2 regions of the Bacillus sp. VA13 genome follow, and region 2 is predicted to be linked to the other one. Evidence: riboswitches for the same ligand, from Rfam matches in the RefSeq annotation. Region 2 holds a riboswitch; the other holds the start of a gene.

Region 1 (14,874 bases), on a different contig from region 2:
GCCATTGTCTTATCTTTATCTTTCACAATAAAGATCGGGTCATAGCCAAAGCCGTATTCTCCTCTCGGTTCTTCAGCAATATACCCTTCAACATGGCCTTCGACAGTTTTTGTTTCCTCACCGGGGATACTCACAGCCAGCGCGCACCGGAAACGGGCCGTGCGCTGTTCTTTTTCGATTCCTTTCAGCTCACTGAGCACTTTATCGATATTTGCCTGGTCGTCTTTCTGTTCTCCTGCATAGCGTGCGGAATAAACGCCGGGTCTGCCCCCAAGGTTATCGACGGACAGACCGGAGTCGTCCGCAATCACCATTTTGTTCACTGCTTTGGCAACAGCTTCAGCTTTTAAAATGGCATTTTCTTCAAACGTATGGCCTGTTTCCTCAATTTCTTCTGTGAATCCAATTTCAGCTAAAGATTTGACATCATAGCCTTTTGGCTCAAGGATTTCTTTGAATTCCTTCACTTTTCCCGGATTATGTGTCGCAATAATTGCTTCTTTCATGATGATCAAGCCTTTCTGTCTTTATTTCAGTTCTGGCAGAGAATCACCCAGCACTTCTTTTTGCTTGTCAATCAGTTCCTGAATGCCTTTTTCTGCAAGACCGAGAAGACCGTTCAGATCCTCCCTTGAAAAAGTCGCCTCTTCCCCGGTTCCCTGCAGCTCTACAAAACGTCCGCTGCCAGTCATAATGACATTCATGTCAACTTCAGCGGAGGAATCTTCTTCATAATTTAAATCTAACAAAATTCCCTGTTCCTTATCAATTCCGACAGAGATCGCAGCAAGAAAATCAGTGATCGGATTTGTCTTGATCGTTCCCGCTTTGATCAGCTTGCCAATCGCAATCGCCATAGCAAGAAATGCGCCTGTAATCGAAGCGGTTCTTGTCCCGCCATCGGCCTGAATGACATCACAGTCAATCCAAATCGTCCGTTCACCGAGCTTTTCTAAATCTACGACTGCCCGAAGCGCGCGGCCGATCAGGCGTTGAATCTCCATTGTTCTGCCGGAAATTTTCCCCTTAGAAGATTCTCTGATTGTTCTTTGGTTTGTTGCCCGAGGCAGCATGCTGTATTCAGCTGTAATCCAGCCTTTTCCTCCGCCCCGCAAAAATGGCGGCACGCGATCCTCAACAGACGCGTTGCAGATTACTTTTGTATTTCCTGCTGTTATTAGAACAGAACCTTCCGGATGGCTGATAAAATCCAAATCGAATGTGATTGGACGCAGCTCATCATATTGTCTTCCGTCATGTCTCATGTTTTACCTCCGATTGTATGTACATAAACCATTTTTGTCCCGGAATTGAATAAAGAAAGAGGCAGCCGGAACGCTAACCTCTTTCTTTCTAGTATATCAAAAATCCCAATTTAAAAACTACCCGTATTCACTTGAGAAGGTCTGGAGACCGGTTCTGTGAGCTTTTCGCCTTTTTCATTTACAAGCTCTGATTTCCCGTTTACTTTAACAGAGACACTTTTTACCTCCGGTTGCTCCGTTAACGTCAGCACAATGCTATTCAGCACTTCTGAAGAAATCATTTTCGTCTTTTCATCGGCGCTGCCGAATATAGATTGATTGAAATCTAACGTCACCCGTCCGTCTTTGATTTTCGGTTTGCTGACCAGCTTTACATCTTCACTGAAGTCTGTTAACAGCCCGCTCACCTTGCTTGGGCCTTTAGCCAATTCATTGATCGCTGCTGTGATGTCGTCTTTTTCCGAATTGTCGATCCGTTTCGTCACCGGCACGTAGTACTCACTGTCTTCGTTTTCCGCCAAATAATAAACTGTGAGCGGATGTGTTGCAGTGAGATCATTTACGCCAGATGTTTCCATATTAATTCCGTCTTTTCGGCTTAAATCATCTGAGATCGGCGTGCCGCCTACAGGCATCTCCTTCAGTTCATGGCCGTTTATTCTCAGCTTCACTTTATCTATCGAACTGAATTGCGTAAGCGTCCATGTCACAGATTGAACGATTTTCTGTTCGTCTTCCTTCTTATAATTTTTAAATTCACTAGAGAAATCAGCTATTGCTGTCCCATCTTTTTTGATGTCAACGTTAACGGTTGTGTCAGCCGGCAATACGGCTCTGAAGCCATTCGGAAGAATTTCTGACACAGGTCCGCCCTGAACGAGGTATTCAAGCGCCTGTTTGGCCGTGCCTTCACTTTTCGGAAGGGGCAGCGTTTGGGCAACGACATACCCGTTTTTATCAATGAGATAAAGCTCCCTCATGACTGTAGATGAGGCTTGATCCGCTTTGGCGGTATCGTTTTTTTCACTTTCTGTTTTTTCGGCTGCTGTTGTATTTGAATTGGCCCCCGCTTCATCGTTCACGTATGTAACGTCTTGAGGCGGATCAATTTCCTCGGCTGCCTTATCAGATTGAAACAAACCGCATCCGGATAAAAGCAAGGCAGAGGTGAGACAAGTGGCACCAATGACTGCAGGTCCTTTTTTCAGCATACTTTTCCCTCCTAAGGCTGTTTGTACTATTATGTATACGAGCCTTATTAGGAAATAGACCGAAGAATTCCGGCAAAACAGAAAAAAACCCGCAACATGCTGTTGCGGGGAAAACTATCTTCTAATCGGTTCTTGCAGTGAGATGCATTCCACATAGCCCACCTCATGGCCAAACCAGTCATCTGCAATTTTTGCAAACTGATCACGTGCTCCTGTTGTCAGGAACTGATGATCCGGAACAATCGGAGACTGGTTCAGCAGCCCTTTATATGAGAGAATCGTGCTGACTTCCCTTGCTGTTTCATCGCCGGACGAAATAATGTTTACGTGCTCTCCCATATATCTCTGAATGGATTCTTTTAAAATAGGATAGTGGGTGCAGCCTAAAATCAGCGAATCAATCGATGTGTCTTTTAACGGGTACAGCGATGTTTTGACAATCTCGTCTGCTGTTTTGTCAAGAAACTTCCCGCTTTCCACAAAAGGCACAAGCAGCGGGCAGGCAAGGTTCTCAACCTTCAGATCAGGATTTAATGCCAAAAGCGCCTCTTCGTACGCATTGCTCTTAATCGTATTCTCTGTACCGATGACACCGATATGCTGATTTTCTGTTACTTTTATCGCTGCTCTCGCACCCGGCTGGATCACTCCGACCACAGGTATACCGACACTGCGCTGGATGTCTTCCAATGCGATCGCTGTTGCTGTGTTGCAGGCGATCACGAGCATTTTGATGTGGTGGTTTTCGAGTAAATAATTCGTCAGCTCCCACGTATATTGAAGCACTTCTTCTTCAGGGCGCGGCCCGTATGGACACCGTTTCGTATCCCCGACGTAGATAATATTTTCTTTTGGTAGCTGTCTCATGATTTCCTTTGCAACGGTTAAACCGCCAACCCCGGAATCAATGACTCCTATTGGTTGTTCCAACAAAATCGCCTCATTTTCTCTTCATTTCATGCTGCAGTTTCATCAATGATTTTTCGAAGATGGCTATTTCTTCATCTGTAAACGTTTCGAACATATCACGCAGATATTCCTGCCTTTTGGTAATGACCTCTTGGATAATCCGTTCTCCTTCTGGCAGCAAATGTATCCGAACAACGCGTCTGTCCGCCGGGTCCTTGACCCGCTCAACAAGCTTATTTTTTTGCATGCGGTCGATTAAGTCCGTTGTCGTGCTGCATGCCAGATACATTTTGCCCGATAGTTCGCCGATTGTCATATCTCCTAATTCATAAAGCCATTGCAGGCCGACAAATTGCGGCGGCGTAATCGCATATTGGTTAAGGATTTCTCGTCCTTTTTGCTTAATGATCGCGGCAATGTGGCGGAGTGACTTTTCAATATCCGCAACATGCTCCAAAGGTTTTGATGTCATTTGTCCATCCCTCACTCAAGGATCTCTTACGCTCAAAAGCGTTCCGTGTCTATTTTCCTTCTTTTTTGAAGAAAATGCAAGACTCGCTGGAGAGAAATAGAGGACTTTAGGCAAACAACATCAAATAGAAAAATTTGTTTTACGCCTTGCCATCCAAGTTTTGCACAGCATTCCAAATATGGTTTCGAACGTTCCAAACAAACAGCAATAACCGGCTCCTTCCTAAAAAGAAGGAATACCGGCAAGGATTAAAGCTCTAGCTCACCCATTCTAAGAAGCTCAACAACGGCTTGCGAACGCCCTTTCACACCCAATTTCTGCATGGCATTTGAAATATGGTTTCGAACGGTTTTCTCACTGATAAATAGCTCGCTTGCAATCTCCTTTGTTGTCTTATCTTGAACGAGCAATTCGAACACTTCTCTTTCTCTTTTCGTTAGCAGCGGCTTCGATTGAAATTCTTTCTCCTTCAAGTATTGTAACCCTCCTTGCTAAGGTGAGAGCGAATCAGAAACGAATGGGTTTTGATATAGTCGAGATATCATATGTAAGAAGGGCACAGGAGGTGACGTTTACAAGAGAATTAGTTTATGGTGTATGGAGAAGCGTTTCTTTCTCCTCATCCGTCCAGCTGACAGCCTTGCCGCTTTCCTTTGAGACTTGGACCATCACAACTGCTCCAGTAAAGCAGGGCTCGCCATTGCGGTTCTCTCCGAGATAATGCAAGGTAAGGGATGAGCTGCCGACGGCACTTGTTTTCACATAGATGCGCAGCTCTTCATAAGGCATGACTTGGCGCAAATAATCGCATTGCTGGCTTGCCACGACTGTCATGGTCTGTTTGTTTTCATTCATCATATTCAGCTTTTTAAAATAAGAAATCCGCGCCTCCTCAAAGTATATGAAAGGGACTACATTATTCATATGGCCAAACATGTCCGTCTCGGAAAAACGCACGGATACTTCATTAAAAAAAGAAAAGGACTCTTTCCATTCTTGAAACGGCTCATCAATATAAGCGGGAAGCTTCATCTTTATTCATCTCCTTATTGTTAAAAAAACCTCTCCCATGCGGAAGAGGTTGTTTCTTCTTATACTCTGTCGCTTCCGAAGAAATTGCGGAACGCTTGTAAGTTTGTATCTCTGTTTAAGGCTGCAATGGAAGTAGTGAGCGGGATGCCTTTCGGACAGGATTGAACGCAGTTTTGCGAGTTGCCGCAATCTGCAAGGCCGCCTTCATCCATCAGTGCTTCTAATCGGTCAGATTTATTCATGGCGCCTGTCGGATGTGCGTTAAACAGGCGGACCTGAGACATCGGTGCCGGCCCCATGAACTTCGATTTGCTGTTCACATTCGGGCAGGCCTCGAGGCAGACGCCGCACGTCATGCATTTTGATAATTCATATGCCCATTGACGGCGTTTTTCCGGCATTCTCGGTCCCGGTCCTAAATCGTACGTGCCGTCAATCGGTATCCACGCTTTTACCTTTTTCAATGAATCAAACATTCTGCTCCGGTCAACCTGCAAATCACGCACGACTGGGAATGTTTTCATTGGTTTTAAGCGGATCGGCTGTTCAAGCTGATCGATAAGTGCCGTACAAGACTGGCGAGGCTTTCCGTTTATGACCATTGAACATGCGCCGCATACTTCTTCAAGACAGTTCATATCCCATGTGACAGGGGTTGTCTTTTCACCTTTCACGTTAACCGGATTCCGGCGAATTTCCATCAGGGCGGAAATGACGTTCAGGTTCGGGCGGTATGGAACCTCAAATTCTTCATCGTAAGGCGTGCTGTCAGCTGTATCTTGACGTGTGATAATAAATCGTATGGTTTTTTGTTCACTCATGATTATTTCGCCACCTTCTTCTTCGAGTAATCCCGCTTCCGAGGCGTTATCAGTGATACATCGACATCCTGATACTCAAATTCCGGCGCTTCATACGGGCTTACATGTTTAGCCATTGTTGTTTTGAGCCATTCATCATCATTACGTTCAGGATAATCCGGTTTATAATGGGCGCCCCGGCTTTCATTGCGGTTGTATGCGCCAAGGGTAATCACCCTTGCAAGCTGAAGCATGTTCGAGAACTGGCGTGTGAACATTGCCCCCTGGTTGCTCCATTTTGTTGTGTCATTGATGTTGATCTTTTTAAATCGCTCCATTAATTCCTGAATTTTGTCATCCGTTTTCAAAAGCTTGTCGTTATGGCGGACAACTGTGACGTTCGCCGTCATCCACTCACCAAGCTCTTTGTGAAGAACATAGGCATTTTCGGTTCCGTCCATACTCATAATCTCAGCCCATTTTTCTTCTTCTTTTTTAACGTGAGCGTCAAATAAAGATGAGGACATGTCTTCTGCTGAAGATTCTAAGCCGTTTACATATTTCACCGCATTCGGTCCGGCCACCATTCCTCCGTAAATCGCGGAGAGCAGAGAGTTTGCCCCCAAGCGGTTGCCGCCGTGCATAGAGTAATCACATTCCCCGGCTGCAAACAGTCCCGGGATGTTTGTCATTTGATCGTAATCCACCCATAAACCGCCCATAGAATAATGGACCGCCGGGAAGATTTTCATCGGAAGCTTCCGCGGGTCGTCTCCCATGAATTTCTCATAAATCTCAATGATGCCGCCAAGCTTGATATCAAGCTCTTTCGGATCTTTATGAGACAGATCGAGATACACCATGTTTTCGCCGTTAATGCCGAGCTTCTGGTTGACGCATACATCAAATATTTCGCGTGTCGCAATATCACGCGGCACCAGGTTTCCATAAGCCGGATATTTTTCCTCTAAGAAATACCACGGCTTACCGTCTTTATATGTCCACACGCGACCGCCTTCACCGCGCGCTGATTCACTCATCAGTCTTAGTTTGTCATCGCCCGGTATGGCTGTCGGGTGGATTTGAATGAATTCTCCGTTTGCATAATACGCTCCCTGCTGATAAACGATCGACGCAGCAGACCCTGTATTAATCATGGAGTTAGTCGATTTCCCAAAAATGATTCCCGGTCCGCCCGTCGCCATGATGACAGCGTCTGAACGGAAGGATTCAATTTGCATGTTTGTCAGGTTTTGCGCAACAATTCCGCGGCAGGTTCTGTCATCATCTAATACAGCGCCAAGGAATTCCCAGCCTTCGTATTTTGTAACCAGACCCGCAACTTCGTATCTGCGCACTTGCTCGTCCAGTGCGTAAAGCAGCTGCTGTCCCGTCGTCGCACCCGCATAAGCTGTTCTGTGGTGCTGTGTACCCCCGAATCGGCGGAAATCAAGCAGCCCTTCAGGCGTCCGGTTAAACATGACGCCCATCCGGTCTAATAAGTGGATGATAGAAGGCGCCGCTTCACACATCGCTTTAACCGGCGGCTGGTTTGCAAGAAAGTCTCCTCCGTATACAGTGTCATCAAAATGTTCCCACGGAGAGTCACCTTCCCCTTTTGTATTGACCGCTCCGTTTATGCCGCCTTGCGCACAAACCGAATGAGAACGTTTGACAGGAACGATGGAAAACAGCTTAACCGCCATTCCTGATTCCGCTGCTTTAATTGTCGCCATGAGGCCGGCAAGACCCCCGCCGACTACGATAATGCTTGATTGACTCATGATAGCCCCTCTCCCTCTAGTAATCTAGTACTCTTAAACAAATGCAAAAATCGCTTTTAAGCCTACGTAAGACAGTGCAACAAAAATAATCAGCGTAACGTAAGTCGAAATTCTTTGAGAACGAGGCGTTACCGTGATGCCCCATGTAACAGCGAAAGACCATAAACCGTTCGAGAAGTGGAAAATTGTTGATAAAACACCGACAATGTAAAAGCCAAGCATAGCCGGAGAGCTCAAAATATTCGCCATCATGTCGAAATTGACCTCAGCGCCCATTTGTGCGGCAATACGGGTTTCCCACACGTGCCAGCTCACGAAAATGAGGGTGATGATACCGGTTACACGCTGCAGGACGAAGAGCCAGTTTCTCATATAGCTGTATTGACCTGCGTTATTTTTTGCAGTAAACGCTATGTACACACCATAAACTGCATGATAAATTAATGGTAAGAAGATAATAAAAATTTCCAAGGCATACCTGAAAGGCAGACTATCCATAAAATGAGCAGCACTATTGAATGCTTCAGCGCCCCTTGCGGCAAACTGGTTGACGACTAAATGCTGAATGAGAAAGATGCCGACCGGTATGACGCCAAGCAAGGAATGCAATCTTCGAAAATAAAACTCTCTGTTCCCAGACATTACTTTACCCCCTGTTTGATAAGTGCGAAATGTGCTAAATCTCTTCCCCCACTTCTTTCAATTGTAAGCACTTTATTAAGATTTATTGACAATTTCATTTTACTCCTCCCTCAAAAGGGCGTCAAGAAAACGCGTACATAAATTATAATTTTCCGAATTGAATAGTTGATTTAAAAATTTTATTTTATCAATATATGTTTCTGTTTAATTTTTCATAAGAATTATAGGATCATTCTGTAATCCTCCCCCCTGTTTGGGCTATAATATACCAAGGAGAGAGGGGAGACAGATATGAAGTCTAAATTTGAAGCATCTATTGACAACCTAAAAGAAATTGAAATGAATGCCTATGCCTACGAACTAATACGAGAGATCGTTCTCCCAGATATGCTTGGCCAAGATTACTCTTCCATGATGTATTGGGCTGGGAAACATCTCGCCCGTAAGTTTCCTCTTGAATCATGGGAGGAATTTCCGGCCTTCTTTGAAGAAGCGGGCTGGGGAACCCTCACCAACGTAAGCGCTAAAAAACAGGAGCTTGAATTTGAACTTGAAGGGCCGATCGTTTCCAACCGGCTTAAACATCAGAAAGAACCATGCTTTCAGCTGGAGGCTGGTTTTATTGCTGAACAAATTCAATTGATGAATGACCAGATTGCCGAATCATATGAACAAGTGAAAAAGAGAGCCGATAAGGTGGTTCTGACTGTGAAATGGGATATGAAAGACCCAGTGTAATCAAAAAGGCGGTGACTATATAGTCCCGCCTTTTTGATTGTCATTACACAGCTGAAGGGTGTTTTGAAAGCTCAAATGCATCGTGCAGCGCTTCAACTGCTTTCACCATGTCATTTTCACTTACGACTGTTGATACTTTGATTTCAGATGTGCTGACCATTTTGATTAAAATGTTTTTTTCCGCCAGTACAGCAAACATTTCAGCTGCTACACCAGGATTTGAGACCATGCCGGATCCAACAATGGATACTTTAGCCAATTTGCTTTCTGTCTCGATTTTCTCGAATTCAAGCGCGTCTTTATACTCTTCAAGCACCGCAACGGTTTGGTCTGCGTCTTCTGTTTTAACTGAGAAGGAAATTCCGGTCTGATGGTCTCCGGCCTGCGTTTGGATAATGATATCGACGTTAATGTTTCTTTTGGCAAGTGTTGTAAAGATAGTAGACAGGGTTGTCAGGCCGCTAGTCAGACCGTAAATGGTTACTCTTGTGATTTGATCTTCGAACGCAATGCCTCTGACAATTAAATTTTGCTCCATGGATGATTCCTCCTCAATTAATGTTCCCGCTTCTGTTTCTGTACTTGAACGCACTTCTAACGGCACTTGGTAATTTTTCGCGAATTCAACGGCTCTCGGATGAAGAACGCCGGCGCCCAAATTGGCAAGCTCAAGCATTTCATCGTATGAGATGCCGGCAAGTTTTCTCGCTGATTTCACATAGCGCGGATCGGTTGTAAACACTCCGGGCACGTCCGTGTATATGTCACATTTATCCGCTTTTAATGCGGCAGCCAAAGCGACTGCTGTTGTGTCTGAACCGCCCCGGCCCAATGTCGTGATTTCGCAATCCTCTGCCATGCCTTGGAATCCTGCCACAATGACAATCTTTCCTTGCTCAAGCTGGTCTGCTAAAACCGAAGTGTCGATATCTGTAATTCTGGCGTTTCCGTGAACGGCTTCCGTGCGGATTCCCGCCTGCCAGCCAGTATAGGACACAGCGTCATAGCCTTTTTCCTGCAGCGCCATTGAAAGCAGGGAAATGGTGACCTGCTCGCCCGTCGCCAGCAGCATATCCATTTCGCGTTTGCTCGGCTGGTCAGAAATTGCTTTTGCAAGGCCGACCAATTCGTCAGTGGATTTTCCCATAGCTGAAACGACAACAACGACTTGATGGCCCTTCTGCTTTTCTGAAATCGCGCGGTTTGCCGCATTTTGAATTTTTTCGACTGAGCCGACGGAAGTACCTCCGAATTTTTGTACAATAAGACCCATGTATTACCACCCTTTACATTTTGGTTCGTGCGGGTGAGGAGAAAGAGCGCTTTGTCCACAATAAAAAAAGCAATGAGAGGAATGCTCTCATTGCTTATCAATTAATCATCATAAATGATTATGAACAACGAGATAGCCCTCCAAGAAAATGATTTCTTGACAGCCCTACATTTATTCAATGCACGGCCAGCAAATAATACCGATGGGGTTTTATTTGCTTCGGCGACGCTCCCCTTTCAGCCTTTTTCACAGAATCCATCTTTCTCCAAAGGCTTACTCTTGAAGTTCGCACCTCTATCTTCACCATATAACACGATCTAACTATGAAATTAGTTCACATTTTATCAGATCTTTTTTAAAAGGACAACATTATTTTTGCAATTTGTCGTAAAGCAGCTGAGCAGCCGCTGCGGGAACACCCGCTTTTTGGATGTCCTCAAGGCTTGCTTCCTTCATTTTTTTAACCGAACCGAAATGCTTTAACAGCATTTTCTTTCTTTTCTCTCCGATACCCGGGATGTCGTCCAATACGGATTGAAACGCGCTTTTTCCGCGGATTTGCCTGTGAAAACTGATCGCAAAACGGTGCACCTCGTCCTGAATGCGCTGCAGGAGATAAAATTCCTGACTGTTTCGTTCCAGATACACCGTCTCCAGCGGATCTCCGATTAATAAATTTGAAGTTCTGTGTTTTTCGTCTTTGGCTAAACCGGCGATCGGGATATCCAAGCCGAGTTCATTTTCAATGACATCCCTTGCAGCGTTGATCTGCCCTTTTCCTCCGTCAATGATGATCAGATCAGGCAGCGGCAGATTTTCGCGAAGCACTCTCGTATAGCGCCTCCTAACAACCTCTCTCATTGAGCCGTAATCATCCGGTCCCGTAACGGTTTTGATTTTATATTTGCGGTATTCCTTTTTGTTCGGTTTGCCGTCGATAAACACGATCATCGCGGAAACCGGGTTTGTCCCCTGTATGTTTGAGTTATCAAACGCTTCAATTCTGTGCGGGGTATAAATATTCAATGCTTCACCAAGTTTATGGACAGCCCCGATTGAGCGCTCCTCGTCCCGTTCGATTAAGGAGAATTTTTCTTTCAGCGCGATTTTCGCGTTTTTATGGGCCAGCATAAGCAGTTCTTTTTTCGAGCCTTTTTTCGGCTGATGGACGTTTGTTTCCAGCAGCTGCTCGATCATGGATTGATCAACGCTGTCCGGAACTAAAATTTCCTTTGGAAGAAAGTGGTTGTTTTTTGAATAGAACTGCCCGATGAACGTAAGAAACTCTTCATCTGCTTCCTGATAGAGCGGGAACATGCTGACATCGCGTTCAATGAGCTTTCCTTGGCGGATAAAAAAGACCTGTACGCACATCCAGCCCTTATCATATGCGTACGCGAATACGTCACGGTCGACTAGATCGTTCATCGTCATTTTTTGTTTTTCCATCGTTGATTCAATATGGGCGATTTGGTCACGAAGCTCTTTTGCCCGTTCAAACTCAAGATTCTCAGCAGCCTCATGCATTTTCTCTTCAAGCTCTTTTTTGACCTCATTATAGCCGCCCTTTAAGAAACGGGTAATGCTCTCAACCAGTTCTCTGTTCGTCTCTTCGGAAATATCCTTTACGCACGGAGCGAGACATTGGCCCAGATGATAGTAGAGGCACACTCTGTCCGGCAGCTTGGAGCATTTTCTGAGAGGGTACAGACGGTCGAGCAGTTTTTTTGTTTCCCTTGCGGCCTGTACATTCGGGTACGGCCCGAAATAGCGCCCTTTGTCTTTTTTGACATTGCGGGTGACAATCAGCCTTGGGTGGCGTTCATGGGTGAGTTTTATGAAAGGATAGGTTTTGTCGTCTTTCAGCATGACGTTGTATTTCGGATCATGCTTTTTGATCAAGTTCATTTCTAAAATAAGCGCTTCAAGATTGGAGGACGTCACGATATATTCAAAATCCTCGATTTCCGTCACAAGCCTTTGTGTTTTCGCATCGTGAGAACCGGTGAAGTAGGAGCGCACTCTGTTTTTCAGCACTTTTGCTTTTCCTACGTAGATCACAGTCTGCTGCCGGTCCTTCATGAGATAACACCCGGGCTGATCGGGAAGGAGGGCGAGTTTTTCTTTCAGTTGTTTGTTCATATATTACCCTTCCTTATGTTTAATCCTTTGTTTCCAGTTTAACACGAACGTTTGTTTTTCTCTATGCTTCACGATTGGCGAATAAAAAGAGCGATCCCTCAATCGGAATCGCTCTGGCATGTAAGCAGCCGAGAATTAAAGATGTTTGTTTACAAGCTCTTGCAGCGCTTCTTTCGGTTTGAAGCCGACAGAAGTTTCAACTACTTCTCCGTCTTTTAACACAAGAAGTGTCGGGATGCTCATAACGCCGTATTTTCCGGCTGTTTCTTGGTTTTCGTCCACGTCGATTTTTACGATTTTCAGTTTGTCTCCCATTTCTTGATCTAGTTCTTCAAGAACAGGTGCAATCATTTTACAAGGTCCGCACCAAGGAGCCCAGAAGTCAGCCAGTACGACGCCTTCGCTTGTTTCAGCTGAGAAAGATTGATCAGTTGCTTTTACGATAGCCATTATTGAATTCCTCCAATTGTGAAATGATGATTTTTAGTATAGCATCTCCCATTCGTTCACGCTATTTTAATGCTTACAAATTATTTTTTCCTGATCACAATCGGTTTACTCATGTTTATCTGGATTGAATGGGTTATGTCACTTTGCATTAAAACACGAATCTGATAATGGCCCCAATGACTACAATCGCCCCGATGATCATTAGAATGGTACGAAGCATAGAATAACATCTCCTCTTCACTGTCATGTACCTTTACCATGCCCTGGCGGAGCTGTTTTAAAACATGAAAAAGAGCGCCGGCATGAAGCTCCGGCGCTCTCACGCGATTAAGAATCAGCACGCAGCGTGAGTAAGACGACTGACATTGGCGGGAGTTTTACTTTCAGTTTGTTTTTGTTGAGCGTGTATTGGCTGAAAGATTCCGGTTTGACGTGATGAGGATCGTCAAACGTGTTATGCGCATTCATTTTGTCAGCCGTCAGAATGACTCCGGAATGGTCCGCTGTCTTGTGAATGCCTCTCAACTCGATCTCAGCCTCCGCTTTGTTTTGGTGATCAATGTTGCAGATCGTGATATTGATATCGCCTTCTGCATGTTTCGAGGCTGAAATACTGATTTGCGGCAGCGTTTCACCCTTCCATTCATAGTCAGCAGACGTTGTTTCAGTGTTTAAAAGAGAAGCGTCCTGGTGTACCTTAAACATATCAAATACATGGTACGTCGGTGTCAAAAGCATCCGCTCTCCCTCAGTCAAAATCATCGCTTGAAGAACGTTTACTGTTTGGGCGATGTTGGTCATTTGCACTCGGCGGCAATGCTGATGGAAAATGTGGAAATGAGAAGCCGCCACCAGTGCATCACGAATGGTGTTTTGCTGATACAGGAAACCAGGGTTCGTGCCTGGCTCAGGATCAAACCACGTGCCCCATTCATCAATAATCAGCCCGACCCGCTGCTCCGGATCGTACCGGTCCATAATCGTGCCGTGTTTTTGAATCAATTCATCGATGTATTTGGCTTTTTTCATCGTAATGAACCATTCGTCCTCCGTGAATTCTGTGGCTGATCCTTTGCCTTTCCAGAAATCACCCGGAATCGTGTAATAATGAAGACTCAATCCGTCCATCAGGCCAGCGGCTTTTTTCATGAGCACGTCCGTCCAATGAAAATCGTCCACATTTGCGCCGCCTGCAATTTTGTATAGTTCATTCCCGCTGTAATTGCGGACATAGGTTTGAAAACGCCGGTATAGATCTGCGTAGTATTCAGGATGCATGTTGCCGCCGCAGCCCCAGTTTTCATTGCCTACGCCGAAATATTTCAGCTTCCAAGGCTCCTCTCTTCCGTTTTGTTTTCTCCAGTCTGACATCGGCGTGCCTTCTTCAAACGTCATATACTCGATCCATTCCGCCATTTCCTGAACCGTTCCGCTTCCGACATTGCCGCAAATATAAGGCTCGCATTCAAGCAGCTCGCAAAGCATCATAAATTCATGCGTTCCGAATTCATTTGATTCAATTGTACCGCCCCAGTGCGTGTTAAGCATCGTCTTACGGTCACCGACACCGTTTGCCCAATGGTATTCGTCTGCAAAACACCCTCCCGGCCACCTGAGGACAGGAATATTCAGCTGTTTGAGCGCTTCCAGCACATCCTTTCGTATTCCGTTTATGTTGGGAATGTTCGAGTCCGTTCCGACCCAAATGCCCTCATAAATCCCTCTTCCTAAATGTTCCGCAAAATGACCGTATATATTTTTGTTAATGGTTCCTTTTACAATATCTGTTTGGATCACTGCTTGATGTTCAGACATGCATGATCATTCCTTTCATACGAATATGAAAAGCACCACAGTCAAATATGTGATCTGTCTTTTGCCTGAGGAGTCAGCATGAATGTAAGCGCTTTTAAAGTAACCATATTATATATGTTCGTACATGTCAACGACATTTTTTCTAAAATTTATATTTGTACGTATGTATTCAAATATATAAAAACCCCGAACTTCAGCAGTCCGGGGTTTTCTTTACGAGTGTATATTTAATTGCTTGAATTCCTCAGTTAATAACGGGACAACTTCAAATAAATCGCCTATGATGCCGTAATCCGCTATTTTAAAGATATCCGCTTCAGGGTCTTTATTGATGGCGACTA
Region 2 (14,874 bases):
GAATTGTCTCAGGAAGACATGGACAAAATTGACGCGTTAAACAAAGATGAGCGTGTCGGTCCAAATCCCGATGAGCTCCTGTTCTAATGAAAAACTCCCCGTCACGGGGAGTTTTTTTAGTGTGTTTTTTTCTGTTGAATGAAAAACAGCATCAAAAAGGAAATGACGACAATACAGACGACCCACGCCCAGGCTAGGGTATTGTTGCCGGAATCCAATGCGACATAAATGGCCGTCGGCAGTGTTTGCGTAACATCGGGGATGTTCCCTGCAAACATGAGTGTTGCGCCAAATTCTCCGAGCGCCCGCGCAAGGCTGAGGATGCTTCCGGTCAGCAATGAAGGATAGGCGAGCGGGACTGAAATATGGATAAATACCTTCCATCTGCTTGCGCCGTCTAGCATTGCCGCGCCCTGTATATCGGGATCAATGTCAGCAAATCCGGTTTTGGCGGATTGATACATGAGCGGAAAGGCTACAACCGCCGAGGCGATTACAGCGGCCCACCAGGTGAAAATGACAGGCTGCTGAAAGACCCACTCGATGGCTTGACCGATAAAACTGTGCTTTCCGAAAATGACGATCAAGATAAAACCGACAACAGTAGGCGGAAGAACGAGCGGAAGCATAAAAAATGTTTCGAGCGCCGTTTTTCCGAAAAATGATGCCCGCGACATCCATGCTCCAGCCAGTGTTCCGAGAATAATGACAACAATTCCGGCAACTGCCGCCACCTGAAAGGAAAGCAAAACAGGTGTGAAAAACTCTGAAGCGCTTATGCTACTCAGCAGTAAAACCATATTTCTCAAATACTTTCATTGCTTCATCAGATTGCAGGTACTCGTAAAATTCCTTCGCTTCCTTACGGTGTTTTGTATCTTTTACAATTCCTAACGGATAGACAATCGGGCTGTGTGTATCTGCTTTTGCCTCGTCAATGATTTTAGCCTTTTTTGAGATCAGAGCGTCTGTTTTATAAACAACGCCTGCGTCTACATTGCCTGTTTCAACATAAGAAAGAACTTGGCGAACGTCTTTTCCGTATACGATCTTATCCTTCACTTTGTCCCATAGAGACAGCTTTGTCAGTGATTCTTTCCCGTAAGCTCCTGCCGGCACGGATTCCGGCGTTCCGAGGGCGATTTTTTCTGAATCAGCCAGATTGCTGAAGCGAGTCACAGGCGAATCGCCGTTTTTCGGCACGACCAGCACAATTTCATTGCCGACTAAATCAGTGCTGTCTTTTTTGGCGATATCCCCATCATCCACCAGCTTTTGAAATTTATCCTCAGCAGCTGAGAAGAACAGGTCAGCTCCTGCTCCTTGAGAAATCTGTTTTTGCAAGGCGCCGGATGAGCCATAGTTATCTTGGATTGTAATGTTTTGATGTTCTTTTTCGTAATTCTTTTGGATTTCCTCAAGTGCATCCTGTACACTGGCGGCAGCTGAGATGGTTAACGTAACTTTTTTCTCGCTGTCCGTTGAAGACTGGTTTGAAGAACAGCCTGCTGCAAGCAGAAAAGCGGTTAAGGCTGCGATTAAAATAGAATACTTCTTAAACATGATTGCACCCCTTATCATTAGATATAACTAATTATAACTGATTATGTTTGGTTTATGTGGGTTTTTTTACATTCGACGAAAAGGTATAATAAAATAGGAGAGTGATGATGATGAATGAAACCTCTTCCTATACGATAGAAGAAGTTGCAGGTCTGCTGAAGGTATCAAAGCTGACCGTTTATGATTTGATTAAAAAAGGCGTGCTGCCTGCTTACCGTGTCGGAAGGCAGATGCGTGTGGATGAAGAAGATTTAAAGCAATATAAAACGAATATGAGAATGTCTCAGCCCATCGCTGCAACAGAAGCGCTGAAACAGGTGCAGGAGGCTGAGCCGGACGGCAGACCGAATGTCATGATCAGCGGACAGGACATTTCGATGGATATGCTCAGTAAGCATTTGGAGAATGCCATTCAGGAGACGCCGCTCCGCAAATACAAAGGAAGCTTAAACAGCCTGATTGATATGTATCAAGGAAAGTGTGACATTGTCAGCCTCCATTTGTACGATGCAGAAACCAGCCAGTATAACGCGCCTTATGTGAAACGGATTTTGTCAGGTGAACCGTTTTGTCTGATCAATGTCGTTCTCCGCAAAGCAGGACTGTATGTTCAAAAAGGGAATCCGAAAAACATTCAAGGCTGGGAAGACTTGAAAAGGACCGATATCCGGATTATCAACAGGGAAAAGGGTTCGGGCGCAAGGGTGCTCCTTAATGAACAGCTTGGCTTGCTTGGTGTGAATCCGGCTGATGTAAAGGGATACGGCGAAATCGTGACCGATCATTACGCTGTCGCTTCACAAGTCTCAAGCGGACAGGCTGACGCAGGAATCGGGGCGCAGCACGCGGCACATATGGGCAGTGTTGATTTTATCCCGCTTATCGACGAACAATATGATATCGTCGTTTTGAAAAAACATGAGCAGCTGCTGAAGGCAGTGATGGAGATCTTGAATTCTGAGGAATATAAGGCGAATCTGTCTCATTTAAACGGCTATCACACAAAGCTGACCGGTAAAGTAATGTTTGAAACGTAAAAAATCCCTCTGTACAGAGGGATTTTTTATTCATAAAAACGGAGCAGGTCGCCGTTTAAGATTTTATCAGAGAAAGACAGCTCTTCGTTTGCTTTCTCCTTATAAGGGAGGCACTCATTCTGATCTTCCAGCGCTTCACCTGTTTTTTGGCTGTAGCACGTGTTTTTCGTGTATACATAGTCGTTCGTTATAAAACTGCCGTTTCTCAGCACGGCGAATGGGGTGCGGTCATCTGACAGCAAATCGTTGCCGAATTGAATATCGCCCTTTGTTTCAATGCCTAGCAAATGCATCAGTGTCGGCCTGACGTCGACCTGCCCTCCGGCGTCAGAGATGGTTTCCGGCTTTTGATCGGTAATTCCCGGGATATGTATAATAAACGGTACCCGCTGGAGCTGAACGTTGTCATACGGCGTGATTTCATCTTTCCCTAAAAACTCAGCCATCGCATCGTTATGGGCTTCTGAAATCCCGTAATGATCTCCCATAAACACGATCATCGAATTTTCGTATAAGCCCTCGTTCTTCAGTTTTTTGATAAAATGCTTCAATGCCTCATCTTCATAGCGAACCGTTGTCACATAACGGTTTAGCAGGTCGCTGCTTGAATCGTATTCATCAATCAGCTGATCCTTTTCATCAATCTCAAACGGAAAATGATTCGTTAATGTGATGAAACTGCTGTAGAACGGCTGCGGCAGGCTTTTCAGCTTTCCGGCTGACTGCTCTAAAAATTCCTTATCCTTTAAGCCCCAGCTTGTTGATGTTCCGGGAGTGACATGGAAGTCATCAACATCAAAAAAGCGGTCAATCCCAAATGTATCGTACATCACATTTCGGTTCCAAAATGTTTTATGATTGGCGTGAAAGACGGCTGAATAATAATCATGTTGTTTCAGCGATTTGTACATCGTATGAAATTGATGGTCGCTTTTCGTGAAAAAGACGGCGCCGCTAAGGGAAGGATACAGCGAGTTAGCGACGATGAATTCTGAATCAGATGTTTTGCCTTGTTCGGTTTGCTGATAGAAATGATCAAAGTAATAGCTTTTTTTGATGAAATCATTCATAAACGGGGTAATTTCTTTTCCATTTACCTTTTCATTCAGAACAAAGCTTTGGGTCGATTCAAGCGTCACAAAGATGACGTTGCGCCCCTTTGCCAGCCCAAACTTGCTTTGGTCAGGCTTGCTGTAATCAGCCTCTGTGTAGTTTTTAATGGCAGTCATGCTGTCTTCATCTGCAAATGCTTTCGCGCTTATATTCACAGTCTGAGATATCGTATCGTAGATATGAAATTGAAACAGACCGATGCTTTTGACGAGCATTTCCCGGTCAAAGGAATGTGCCAAAAGCCTCGGCTGCTGTACTTCTGCAAGTGCCAGGGTGCATAAAATCATGCCGCAGGAAGCTGCATAGTACCGTTTGACCGTGCGGGATGCGGCTTTTGTCTGCGAGTGTTTCTCTTTTCGGGCAAGCAGCAGAAGAAAAACCAAATCCGCAAACAGGGCGATAAACAGAGGGTTGAACAGTTCTTTTACACTGCTGCCCATATCGCTCATGTTACTGGCCTGAAACAAAACCGGGATGGTAATAAAATCGATATAAAAGCCGTAAAAAATCGTGTTGGAAATCAAGATTACAGTCAGAACCAAATTGGCAATCAGCAAAAAGACCCGCTGCTTATTTTCTTTCAGAAGCAGGCCGATCCCGAATAAAGGAAGGATAAAGCTGAGCGGGTTGATCAGCAACATCAGCTCCTCCAACAGAGAATCGATCTGCAAATCAAAGCCGAGTTTATAGATCGCATACGTTTTGATCCACATGAATACGATCGAAATACATAAAAACCGCTGATTGTGAAAAAAGGTTCCTTTCATTAATATGACTCCTCACGTTTTCTTGATCATCTGCATGAAATGCTTCTTATGTAAAACCTACTAAAAACAGCCCGTTCAGACAAGTGTCAGCACTCACGTTTAAAACATGCGTCCATGAAACAGCATATAAAAGTAGTAACATGAAGCAATTGTCAGCCCGGCTAACACGAGCTGCTCGGAAAAACTGCCTGTCTTCATATATAGTGGGAGCCGCACGCGGATCGTTGAAGGGAATAATAATTTGATTCCGTTCACCGTCCAAGCGTCAAGAATCAAATGGCTCGCCATTCCGATCATCAGTCCGGTTGATATGTTTTTATCTGGAATATATGTGCCTGTGATAAAAAACATGATGAGCAGAAACAGCAGGCTGTGCGTAAAGGTTCGGTGGCCAAAAACGGAGCTGACCACTTTCGATAAAATAGGAAATCTTCTCCCGATTTTGCTTTGCGTGTGGCAGATATCGGGTATCAATGCCCCAACCGCGCCTGACGCAGCCATAAGCACTGGATCAAATCCATAATAATAAGCCACTGCCGTACAAGAAGCGATGCCTCCCATGATGTGTGTTTTTCCTGTCATTTCCCGCTTCTCCTTTTATCTTTTGCAAAAAATCTCTGAATTACAAATATATCAAGAGAATGTATGTTTGATCAACAGGACTTTGTACGATAAAAAATTTCCCGCATAATTTCTCAAGGAAAAAGGCATCTTAAACATGTACCTATTTTCTATAAAGAGGTGATACGAATGGGTTTCTTTAATAAAGATAAAGGAAAACGTTCTGATAAAGAAAAAAACGTAATCCAGGGAGCTCTTGAAGATGCCGGTTCAGCTCTAAAAGATGATCCGCTTCAAGAAGCTGTGCAAAAAAAGAAAAATAATCGATAAACCACAGTGCGGATAGGGCTTGTCTCTATCCGTATTTTCCATCTGTTCCCTTTGACAGATCATCCTTTCTTTGATAACCTTCTGGGAGTAACTGAATATTTAAATCCTCACTCTTTCTCAGTGAGGTAGAGGTTGCGCGGATGATGAGTCACACATGCTAGGCTGACAGGAGCTGTTAAACATGTGTAAAAGGCATCAGCGCCGAAGTGTGGAGAAAGCCGATCCTTCTCTATGCTGGGACTGTATCTGAATAAGTGCAGGACTGCCGCGTGCTTTTTCGCGGAGGGCTATCCGGAGATCAAGGGTGTGTGTTTCTTTAAGCATGGACTTTTGTTCAGGCTTTTTTTGCGTTTATATGATCTCGGGGTCTGGTCCGTACAAAGAATCATTGGAGGTACTGGAATGGAACAGACGAAAAAATGGGGTTTTTGGTTATTAACGGCGTTTGTCGTTGGAAATATGGTTGGATCAGGAATTTTCTCCCTGCCGAGTTCGCTTGCTACGATCGCAAGTCCGCTTGGCGCTACGTCCGCCTGGCTTTTGACGGGTGCCGGCGTGCTAATGATTGCGCTTGTCTTCGGGCACTTGTCCATTCGCAAGCCTGAGCTGACAGCGGGACCGCAAAGTTATGCGAGAGCGCTGTTTTCTGATCCGAAGAAAGGGAACGCTGCCGGATTCACAATGGTGTGGGGCTACTGGGTGGCGAGCTGGATCAGTAACGTGGCGATTATTACAAGTCTTGCCGGTTACTTGACTTCGTTCTTCCCGGTCTTGGTTGATAAACGTGAAATGTTTTCAATCGGCGGGCAAGAGGTGACACTCGGCCAATTGCTGACGTTTGCTGTATGTACAATTTTGTTATGGGGAACGCACACGATTCTTGTTTCAAGCATTAACGGTGCAAGTAAATTAAACTTTATCACAACGTTTTCGAAAGTATTAGGTTTTGTCTTCTTTATCGTTGCCGGATTGTTTGTATTTCAAACGACATTATTCGATCATTTTTATTTTCCAATTCAAGGCGAAAACGGCACAAGCATCGGAATTGGCGGCCAGGTTCACAACGCCGCAATTTCTACTCTTTGGGCGTTTGTCGGAATTGAATCAGCGGTTATTCTGTCCGGACGCGCGCGTTCTCAGCGTGATGTAAAACGTGCGACAATTACCGGATTGCTGATTGCATTGAGCATTTATATTATTGTGACTTTAATTACGATGGGCGTTCTGCCGCATGATAAGCTTGTCGGCTCTGAAAAACCGTTCGTTGATGTGCTGTATGCGATTGTCGGGAACGCGGGAAGCGTGATCATGGCCCTATTGGCGATTCTTTGCTTATTCGGAACGATGCTCGGATGGATTTTGCTTGGCTCTGAGGTTCCTTACCAAGCTGCTAAAGCAGGAGATTTTCCGGCATTCTTTGCGAAAACGAATAAAAAGGGAAGTCCGATTAATGCGCTGATTATTACAAATGTGATGTCACAGGTCTTCATTTTCTCTGTTATTTCCCGGACAATAAGTGACGCATTTACGTTTTTAACGACAGCGGCAACACTTGCGTATTTAATTCCGTATTTGGTATCAGCGATTTACAGCTTGAAGCTTGTCATCAAAGGTGAAACATATGACCAGCTAAAAGGCTCCCGCGTAAAAGACGGATTGATTGCGATTTTAGCGTGCGTATACTCATTGTTTGTGATTGTAACAGGCACAGCGGATTTAACGACATTTATTCTCGGCATCGGTTTATTCTTTGTCGGGTTGATCGTTTATCCATTTGTGGTTAAAAAGTTCCAGAAAGAAAAACAAGCATAAACAAAAGACACCTGATTTTCAGGTGTCTTTTTTATCGAAATGCAATTTCTCCTGTTAGTAATCCGATCGTTAAAATAGCTGACAGGAAAGCTGAAATAGAGAGAAAAACCTTTGCGGATAATCGCATATGCAAAAACCGTTTTTTCAGTCTCTCCAGAAAACTAAACACGACTAACACTATGATGAATACCAAGAGCACATGATAAAAAGGTTTTCCGATATAGAGCCTGTTAAAAAAACTGATCGCGATGATCATGCAGCTAAATATGACGCAAGAAAATATCCGATATGGTTCAAAATGAGCCGCTCCTTTTAATGGATGGAAAAAGAGCCGCAGGCAGGCGGCTCTTTTGTTTATTTTGTTAAGCTTTCCGTAATAAACTTCAGCTGGCCCTCTAATGAAATCGGGTCTGTAAAATAGAAGCCAATTGGGTCAATCTTATAGACATGGTCATTTTTAACGGCGCTTAGGTTCTTCCATATGGAGCTGTCAAAAACGCCGCCATCATCACCGCCTGATTGCCATGGTCCTGCGAAAATATAATCTCCGGCGAAGTCAGGGAGCTTCTCTAATGAAATACTTGTATATCCAGGACCCTGGTCAATGGCTTTTTCTTTTGTCAGCTTTGTAGCCTGCAGGCCGAGATCTTTGTAAATAATGCTTCCGCCTCTTCCAAAATCTTTACCGAATACGTAAATGTCTTTTCCATTCGTTTGCATAATGGAAATTGTTTTGTCACCGACGGCTTTTTTGATTTTTGTTTTAGCTGCCGCAACTTTGTTATCCCACTCAGCCAGCCATTTTTCCGCTTTATCTTCAGTTCCCGTCATTTTTGCGAATTCTTTCAGCTGTTCGATATTGTCGAGCTTATCGTATTTTACCGCGACAGTCGGCGCGATTTTCTCAAGCTTTTTAATATCAGCGCCTTGCGTTGTCCAGACAATAATCAAGTCAGGATTCAAATCAATGACTTTTTCAATGGACGTGCCGTCTCCGATGTTTGTGACACCATCGGTTTTTCCTTTGTAGTAAGGGTTTTTAAATACATTCTCAGGCGCACCGACGACGTTGATGCCCAGTGTTTTGAAGTAGCCGTAGTAGCCGTCAGCCATGACAACCACCCGTTTAGGATGTTTAGGAATTTTCACATTTCCGTTTTCAGCCTTGTATGTAATGGTTTCTTCGTCTTTTGAATCAGAGGAAGAGCCTTTGCTTTCTGAGTTATTTCCGCAGGCTGCCAGCGCTGCAATTAATAGCATGGCAAAAAATGCGGCTCCGAGTTTCTTATAGATATGGGTCATATCTCATACCTTCTTTCTGGAAAATAGGTGATAAAGAGAATCATTATCAATGTGATTATACCATCGCAAGAGCCAGTTGACACGATATTTTTGCAATTATATTCTCATTTTTGTTTAAAACGCTCTATTAAATCAGCGGAAAAAAGTGATATACTGGAACAGCAATTGATAATCATTATCAGTATCGGAAAGGAAGTACGGCTGTTGAGTCAAAAGAAAAATAGACAGACCACATCAGAAGAAATCCAATGGACGTCAAGGTCATATGGCGCGGTCATTGTCCTTATTGCAGGGATATGCTTACTATGCCTTGGCGCGCTTTTATCCATATCTCTCGGTGCAGCGGATATTCATTTGCGCACTGTGTGGGACGCCATCTTTCATTTTCAGCCGACAGAGACGTCCCACCAAATTATACACGATCTTCGGCTGCCAAGAACGGCTGCTGCCGCACTTGTCGGCGCATTGCTAGCAGTGTCGGGAGCGATCATGCAGGGGATGACGAGAAACCCTTTGGCAGAGCCTTCGATTATGGGCGTTACATCGGGCTCCGCGTTTGCCGTTTCGATTGCGTTTGCCTTTTTCCCCGGACTTTCTGCTATGGGGCTTGTGCTATGGTCCTTTGCAGGAGCGGGGCTGGGGGCATCGACGGTAATGGGTATCGGCATGTTTTCAAGGGGCGGACTTACGCCTGTAAAACTTGCTCTCGCGGGAACGGCTGTTACTTATTTCTTTACGGGCATTTCAACCGCCATTGCAATCCGCTTTGATGTCGCTCAGGATATCAGTTTTTGGTACGCAGGCGGAGTAGCGGGCGTGAAATGGTCAGGTGTCCAGCTTTTGCTTCTCGCAGGGGCTGTCGGTTTAACGCTGGCGTTTATCATCGCCCGGTCTGTGACAGTGTTAAGTCTCGGTGATGAGCTGGCGAAAGGGCTTGGACAATATACATCAGCGGTAAAACTGGTTGGCATGCTTGTCGTTGTGATTTTGACGGGAGCTGCGGTTTCCATAGCTGGCACCATCGCATTTATCGGACTGATCATTCCGCATATTACCCGGTTTTTGGTCGGTGTAGATTATAGGTGGATTATTCCTTGCTCGGCAGTGCTCGGCGCTGTTTTGCTTGTGTTTGCTGACATTGCGGCAAGACTCGTAAATGCGCCCTTTGAAACGCCTGTCGGCGCGCTGACTTCTCTAATCGGCGTTCCCTTTTTCTTTTATTTGGCACGCCGTGAAAGGAGAGGGCTGTAATGAAAACAAAAACGAAAAAGCCATTCTTTGTGATGGCTGTGACCTTTCTGCTCATCGTGCTGGTATTTTTTATCAGTCTAAATTTGGGCGTCATCAAAATTGCACCGCTTAAAACGCTTCAGGTCTTTTTCGGCCAAGGAACGGCGCGTGACGAGCTTGTTTTATTTGAGTTCAGGCTTCCCCGGATCATCCTTTCCTTGCTCGTTGGGGCAGGAATCGCTGTTGCTGGAGCCATTTTGCAAAGCGTGTCTCAAAATGATCTGGCTGAGCCCGGTATTCTCGGAATTAACGCCGGCGGCTCTCTTGCTGTTGTGCTTTTTATTTACTTTTTTCAAGAGTCAGCTTCAGACCTCAGCTTTTTCGGTACATTTATGCTGCCGTTCAGTGCGTTGGCGGGTGCGATCCTCGCCGCGTTTCTCATTTATCTTCTGGCTTGGAAAAAAGGCGTGACCCCGATTCGCCTGATTTTAGTCGGCATTGGTGTGAATGCCGGATTTAACGCCCTGTTGCTGATTTTTCAGCTCAAGATGGACCCTCATGATTTTATGCAAGCCGCGGTTTGGATATCCGGCTCGATATGGGGGGCGAACTGGAATATGATCTGGGCGATTCTCCCTTGGATTGTGATCTTGCTTCCGTTTACTTTATATAAGGCACGCTATTTGAACATTTTACAGCTTGGAGACCAATTAGCGACCGGGCTGGGCACTGCTGTGGAAAGGGAAAGACGGATTCTTCTTCTGGCAGCGGTCACACTTGCCGCTTCATGCGTGGCAGCTGCAGGGGGCATTGCGTTTCTCGGATTGATCGCGCCCCACGTGGCAAGAAGGCTTACCGGTCCCCGTCACCAGACGCTGATACCGGTCTCCGCCTTCATCGGCGCATTTCTGTTTTTGCTCGCAGATACGCTGGCGAGAAATGTATTGGCACCGTCAGAAATTCCGGTTGGACTTGTCATTTCCGTGTTAGGTGCGCCTTACTTTATTTATTTATTGATGAAAGCGAATTAGAGGAGGGGGCCGAATATGAATTCATTATCAACAGATCAGCTTGGAATCGGTTATGGCGACAGGGTGATTGTAGAAGAGTTAAATATATCGATTCCTAAAGGGAAAATTACCACCCTAATCGGCCCGAACGGCTGCGGGAAATCAACGATATTAAAAACAATGTCCAGAATTATGCGTTCACATGCAGGGACCGTCTATTTAAACGGCAAAGCGATTCATAAAATGTCTACAAAGGACATTGCGAAAGATATGGCGATTCTGCCGCAGACACCTGAAGCGCCGAGCGGTTTAACGGTGTATGAATTGGTATCGTACGGCAGGTTTCCGCATCAGTCAGGATTCGGCAGATTAAATGATGAAGACCGCCGGATTATCAAATGGGCGCTTGAAGAAACAGGCATGGCTGAATTTGCTGAAAGGCCGATTGAGGCACTGTCAGGCGGACAGCGTCAGCGCGTGTGGATTGCCATGGCGCTTGCACAAGGGACTGAATTGCTGCTGCTGGATGAACCTACAACGTATCTTGATCTCGCACACCAGCTTGAAATTCTTCAGCTGCTTGACAGACTCAACAAAGAGCAGGGGCGGACGATTTTAATGGTCATTCATGATCTTAACCACGCAGCCCGTTTTTCTCATTATATGATCGCGCTCAAAAAAGGCACGGTCATCAAGGAAGGCACCGCACTGGAGGTCATGACACCGGACATTTTGAAGCAGGTATTTCAGATTGATGCCGAAATCGTGACTGATCCCCGTACAAATAAACCTGTATGCTTGACCTATGATCTGATTAAAAATGAAAAAGCGCTTGTTTCTGTGTAAGAAAAATCCCGGTTCAGAGCCGGGATTTTTTTATTTTCGGCCGTGAAAATACAATTTTTCTATTTGATCCCATCATTTCAATAAAAAGATTGCAAGTCTTTTTGAATTAATAGATAATATTGGTTAGAATGTTTCGAAAATATTACATAGTTTACAGAAAGAGGAGATCGTTGTGTCCAAGAAGAAAAAATGGCTTATTGGCGGTGCGATATGTGCCGGTGTGCTTGTATTAGCTGGGATCGGTGCCGGCGGTTTTTACTTTTTTACCCACATGAACCAAATTGCCGTATCATCGGAGCCCTATGCTGAATCGGTAGCGGTATACATGGGAGGAGAATCAGAATCAGGCCAAACGTTTTCTGGAAAGGTAGAACCTGAGAAACAGCAGAAAGTATACATAGATTCAGAAAAAGGCAACATTAAAAAAACATACGTCAAAGAAGGCGATCAGGTCAAAAAGGGCGATAAACTTTTTGAGTATGAGGGTGAGGATCATTCTGACGAAGTTGAGCAAGCCAATTTGCAAATTGAAATGACCAACCTGCAAATCGGCCGTTTACAAAAAACAATAACGGAAACGGAAAAGCAGCTGAAATCGGCCGGAAAGGAAGAGAAATCCCAGCTTCAAGATGAGCTTGATCAGGCCAATTTCGAATTAAAAACAAGCCAGCTTGAGCTGAAGCAGCATCAAAAAGAGCTGGCTGCCCTGACGAAAAACAAAGGTTCCAATGTCATTACAAGCAAGCATGATGGGATCGTTCAAAGCGTCAATCAGGATATCGCTGACGGAGCAACAGGTGACCAGGCAGCAGGTCCGTATATCCAGATTGTTTCGACGGGCAAATATCTAGTCAAAAGCCAAATCAATGAGCTGTTAATGGACACAATCAAAAAAGGCAGCAAAGTCAGAGTCACGCTGAAAACAGGCGGTGAAGGCGAGTGGAAAGGAAAGGTCACCTCGATCGGCAAGCTTCCAGCAGGAGCAGGCGAGGGTGAGGAATCAGAAAGTTTTGCTGAAGAAGAAATGAACCCTCAATCCTCTAACTATCCTTTCTCAATTTTATTAGATAGCCATAAAGGTCTCGAAGTCGGCTATCATGTCAACATCGAAGTGATGAGTGATGAGGCTGATGCGGATAAGATCAAGCTGCCGTCTGACATGGTCATTCAGGATGACGGCGAACCGTACGTGTGGAAAGCTGATGAGAAGCAGAAAGCGGTCAAACAGCCTGTTGAAATCGGGGAAACTGATGAAAATGATATGGTGGAAGTCAAGAGCGGCCTGACGCCGGAAGATTATGTAATCTATCCTGACCCCGCAGTCAAGGAAGGAAAGCAGGTTACAGTCAATGCTGACACTGAATAATATTTCGAAATCGTACAAGCTGGGAAAAGAAGAAGTTCCAATCTTGAAACATATCAATCTGACTGTCCAGGCTGGTGAGTTTCTGGCGATTATGGGGCCTTCCGGTTCTGGAAAGTCGACGTTAATGAATATCATAGGCTGTTTGGACAGGCCAACCTCCGGAACCTATACGCTTGACCAGATAGATATATTGAAAGGGAAAGACGGTGCCTTAGCCGAAATCCGCAACGAATCAATCGGGTTTGTGTTTCAAACCTTTCATCTGCTGCCGCGTCTCACCGCGTTGCAAAATGTCGAACTGCCCATGATCTATAATAAAGTGAAGAAAAAAGAAAGAAGGCAAAGAGCCTATGAAGCGCTGGAAAAGGTCGGTTTAAAAGACAGAGTCGCCTACAAGCCTCCGAAGCTGTCCGGCGGGCAAAAGCAGCGGGTGGCGATAGCGAGGGCCCTTGTCAATCAGCCGAGGTTTATTTTAGCTGATGAACCGACCGGGGCGCTTGATACCAAATCAAGCGAACAAATTTTGTCGCTGTTTTCTGAACTGCATCAGGAAGGCAAGACAATTATTATGATTACCCATGACCCGGACGTCGCCAGAAAAGCTGACAGAACGGTTTTTATCAGGGATGGAGAATTGGTATTAGATGAGAGAGGGGATATCAGCCATGCTTGAACATATTCGAATCTCCTTTCAATCCATTTTCTCTCATAAATTAAGATCCATACTGACAATGCTTGGGGTCATTATCGGCATAGCGGCAATCATTGCAATTGTTTCGATGCTAAAAGGCCAAAGCGAACAATTAAAGCAGAGCATGATCGGCATGGGAAATAACGCGATCAATGTTGTCTACCAGCCGTCGGGCGGAGAAGAGGAGGGCGGAGGCTACCAAGTTTCCTATACGTCCGCGCCGCCTGTAGCAGAGGAAACAGTAAAGGCGATCAAATCTGATCCTATGGTCAAAGGATTATCCTTATATTACTTGTCTGAAGGCGCGAGCGTTTTTCATTTAACAAACGTTTCGTACCCCCAAGTGTACGGAGTCGACGGTGATTACTTTGATATGTTCCCAATCCGTATAACCGAAGGGAGAAAGCTGACGGAAAACGAACTAAACAGCACACACCAAGTGGTGATGATCAATGAAGCTGCCAGAGATGAACTGTTTCCAGACGGAGACGCTCTGCATCAAAACATTGAGATGAATGGTGTGCCGTTTAGGGTTGCTGGTGTTTTTAAAGAAAAAGATCAGCAGGAAAGCATGTTTGAAGGCGACTACGCGAACCCGGTTTTGTACGTGCCGAAAAAAGTGTGGCCGCTCATTGAAGGCTTTGATGCGCCAACGCAGATTGCCGTGCAGGCTGATTCTTCTGAGCATATTCAAGAAGCCGGTGTAATGGCTGCGGATCTTTTAAATCAGGGACTGTCTGAAGCTGAGTTGGAAAAAGCAGAGTACAGTGTGATGGATCTTCAGGAGATCGCGCAGGAAGTGGAGTCCTTTAATCAGTCATTTGCATTGCTGCTTGGCGGAATCGCCAGTATTTCACTTTTGGTAGGCGGTATTGGCGTCATGAACATTATGCTCGTTTCCGTCACGGAGCGCACGAGGGAAATCGGGATTAAGAAAGCGCTCGGGGCTAAGCGGCGTGTGATTTTATTTCAGTTTTTAACTGAGGCTGTCGTGCTGACAAGCATTGGCGGAATACTCGGTGTGCTGGCGGGCTTCGGCATCGCTAAGCTGCTGACGGTCGTTTTTCCGATGCCTTTTATCGTCTCCGTTCCGGCTGTTGTCGGAGCACTCATCTTTTCAATGGCAGTCGGCATTATTTTCGGCTTGCTTCCGTCCATCAAGGCATCTAAGCTTCAGCCTGTAGACGCGCTTCGCTATGAATAAAAAGAACGCATCCATTTGGAATGCGTTCTTTTTTTAGCTGGG

The links. Region 2 has a riboswitch for lysine ahead of AC0C66_RS17845 (amino acid permease). Riboswitches for the same ligand answer to the same signal wherever they lie in the genome.
Region 1: linked by a shared signal. The riboswitch ahead of AC0C66_RS06905 (aspartate kinase) and the one ahead of AC0C66_RS17845 (amino acid permease) in region 2 are both predicted to bind lysine.

Annotation. Positions count from the first base shown of each region.
Region 1 covers NZ_JBVQPP010000001.1:1,315,116-1,329,989, forward strand. Annotated here, with positions in the region: gene AC0C66_RS06850 (XTP/dITP diphosphatase) at 1-515, opposite strand, end outside; gene rph (ribonuclease PH) at 528-1,265, opposite strand; gene gerM (spore germination protein GerM) at 1,376-2,476, opposite strand; gene racE (glutamate racemase) at 2,591-3,409, opposite strand; gene AC0C66_RS06870 (MarR family winged helix-turn-helix transcriptional regulator) at 3,417-3,857, opposite strand; gene gerE (spore germination transcription factor GerE) at 4,106-4,330, opposite strand; gene AC0C66_RS06880 (acyl-CoA thioesterase) at 4,446-4,889, opposite strand; gene sdhB (succinate dehydrogenase iron-sulfur subunit) at 4,949-5,710, opposite strand; gene sdhA (succinate dehydrogenase flavoprotein subunit) at 5,713-7,473, opposite strand; gene sdhC (succinate dehydrogenase cytochrome B558) at 7,507-8,115, opposite strand; gene AC0C66_RS06900 (YslB family protein) at 8,407-8,853, shown strand; gene AC0C66_RS06905 (aspartate kinase) at 8,897-10,126, opposite strand; lysine riboswitch at 10,252-10,431, opposite strand; gene uvrC (excinuclease ABC subunit UvrC) at 10,496-12,268, opposite strand; gene trxA (thioredoxin) at 12,404-12,718, opposite strand; gene abfB (alpha-L-arabinofuranosidase AbfB) at 13,046-14,533, opposite strand; gene etfA (electron transfer flavoprotein subunit alpha) at 14,747-14,874, opposite strand, start outside.
Region 2 covers NZ_JBVQPP010000005.1:44,249-59,122, forward strand. Annotated here, with positions in the region: gene pgoN (glyoxal/methylglyoxal reductase) at 1-87, shown strand, start outside; gene modB (molybdate ABC transporter permease subunit) at 117-809, opposite strand; gene modA (molybdate ABC transporter substrate-binding protein) at 781-1,563, opposite strand; gene AC0C66_RS17825 (substrate-binding domain-containing protein) at 1,674-2,600, shown strand; gene AC0C66_RS17830 (LTA synthase family protein) at 2,627-4,480, opposite strand; gene AC0C66_RS17835 (metal-dependent hydrolase) at 4,580-5,062, opposite strand; gene sspJ (small acid-soluble spore protein SspJ) at 5,231-5,371, shown strand; lysine riboswitch at 5,490-5,669, shown strand; gene AC0C66_RS17845 (amino acid permease) at 5,774-7,183, shown strand; gene AC0C66_RS17850 (iron-hydroxamate ABC transporter substrate-binding protein) at 7,538-8,485, opposite strand; gene AC0C66_RS17855 (FecCD family ABC transporter permease) at 8,690-9,736, shown strand; gene AC0C66_RS17860 (FecCD family ABC transporter permease) at 9,736-10,746, shown strand; gene AC0C66_RS17865 (ABC transporter ATP-binding protein) at 10,762-11,571, shown strand; gene AC0C66_RS17870 (efflux RND transporter periplasmic adaptor subunit) at 11,744-12,937, shown strand; gene AC0C66_RS17875 (ABC transporter ATP-binding protein) at 12,921-13,610, shown strand; gene AC0C66_RS17880 (ABC transporter permease) at 13,603-14,832, shown strand; gene AC0C66_RS17885 (regulatory YrvL family protein) at 14,866-14,874, opposite strand, start outside.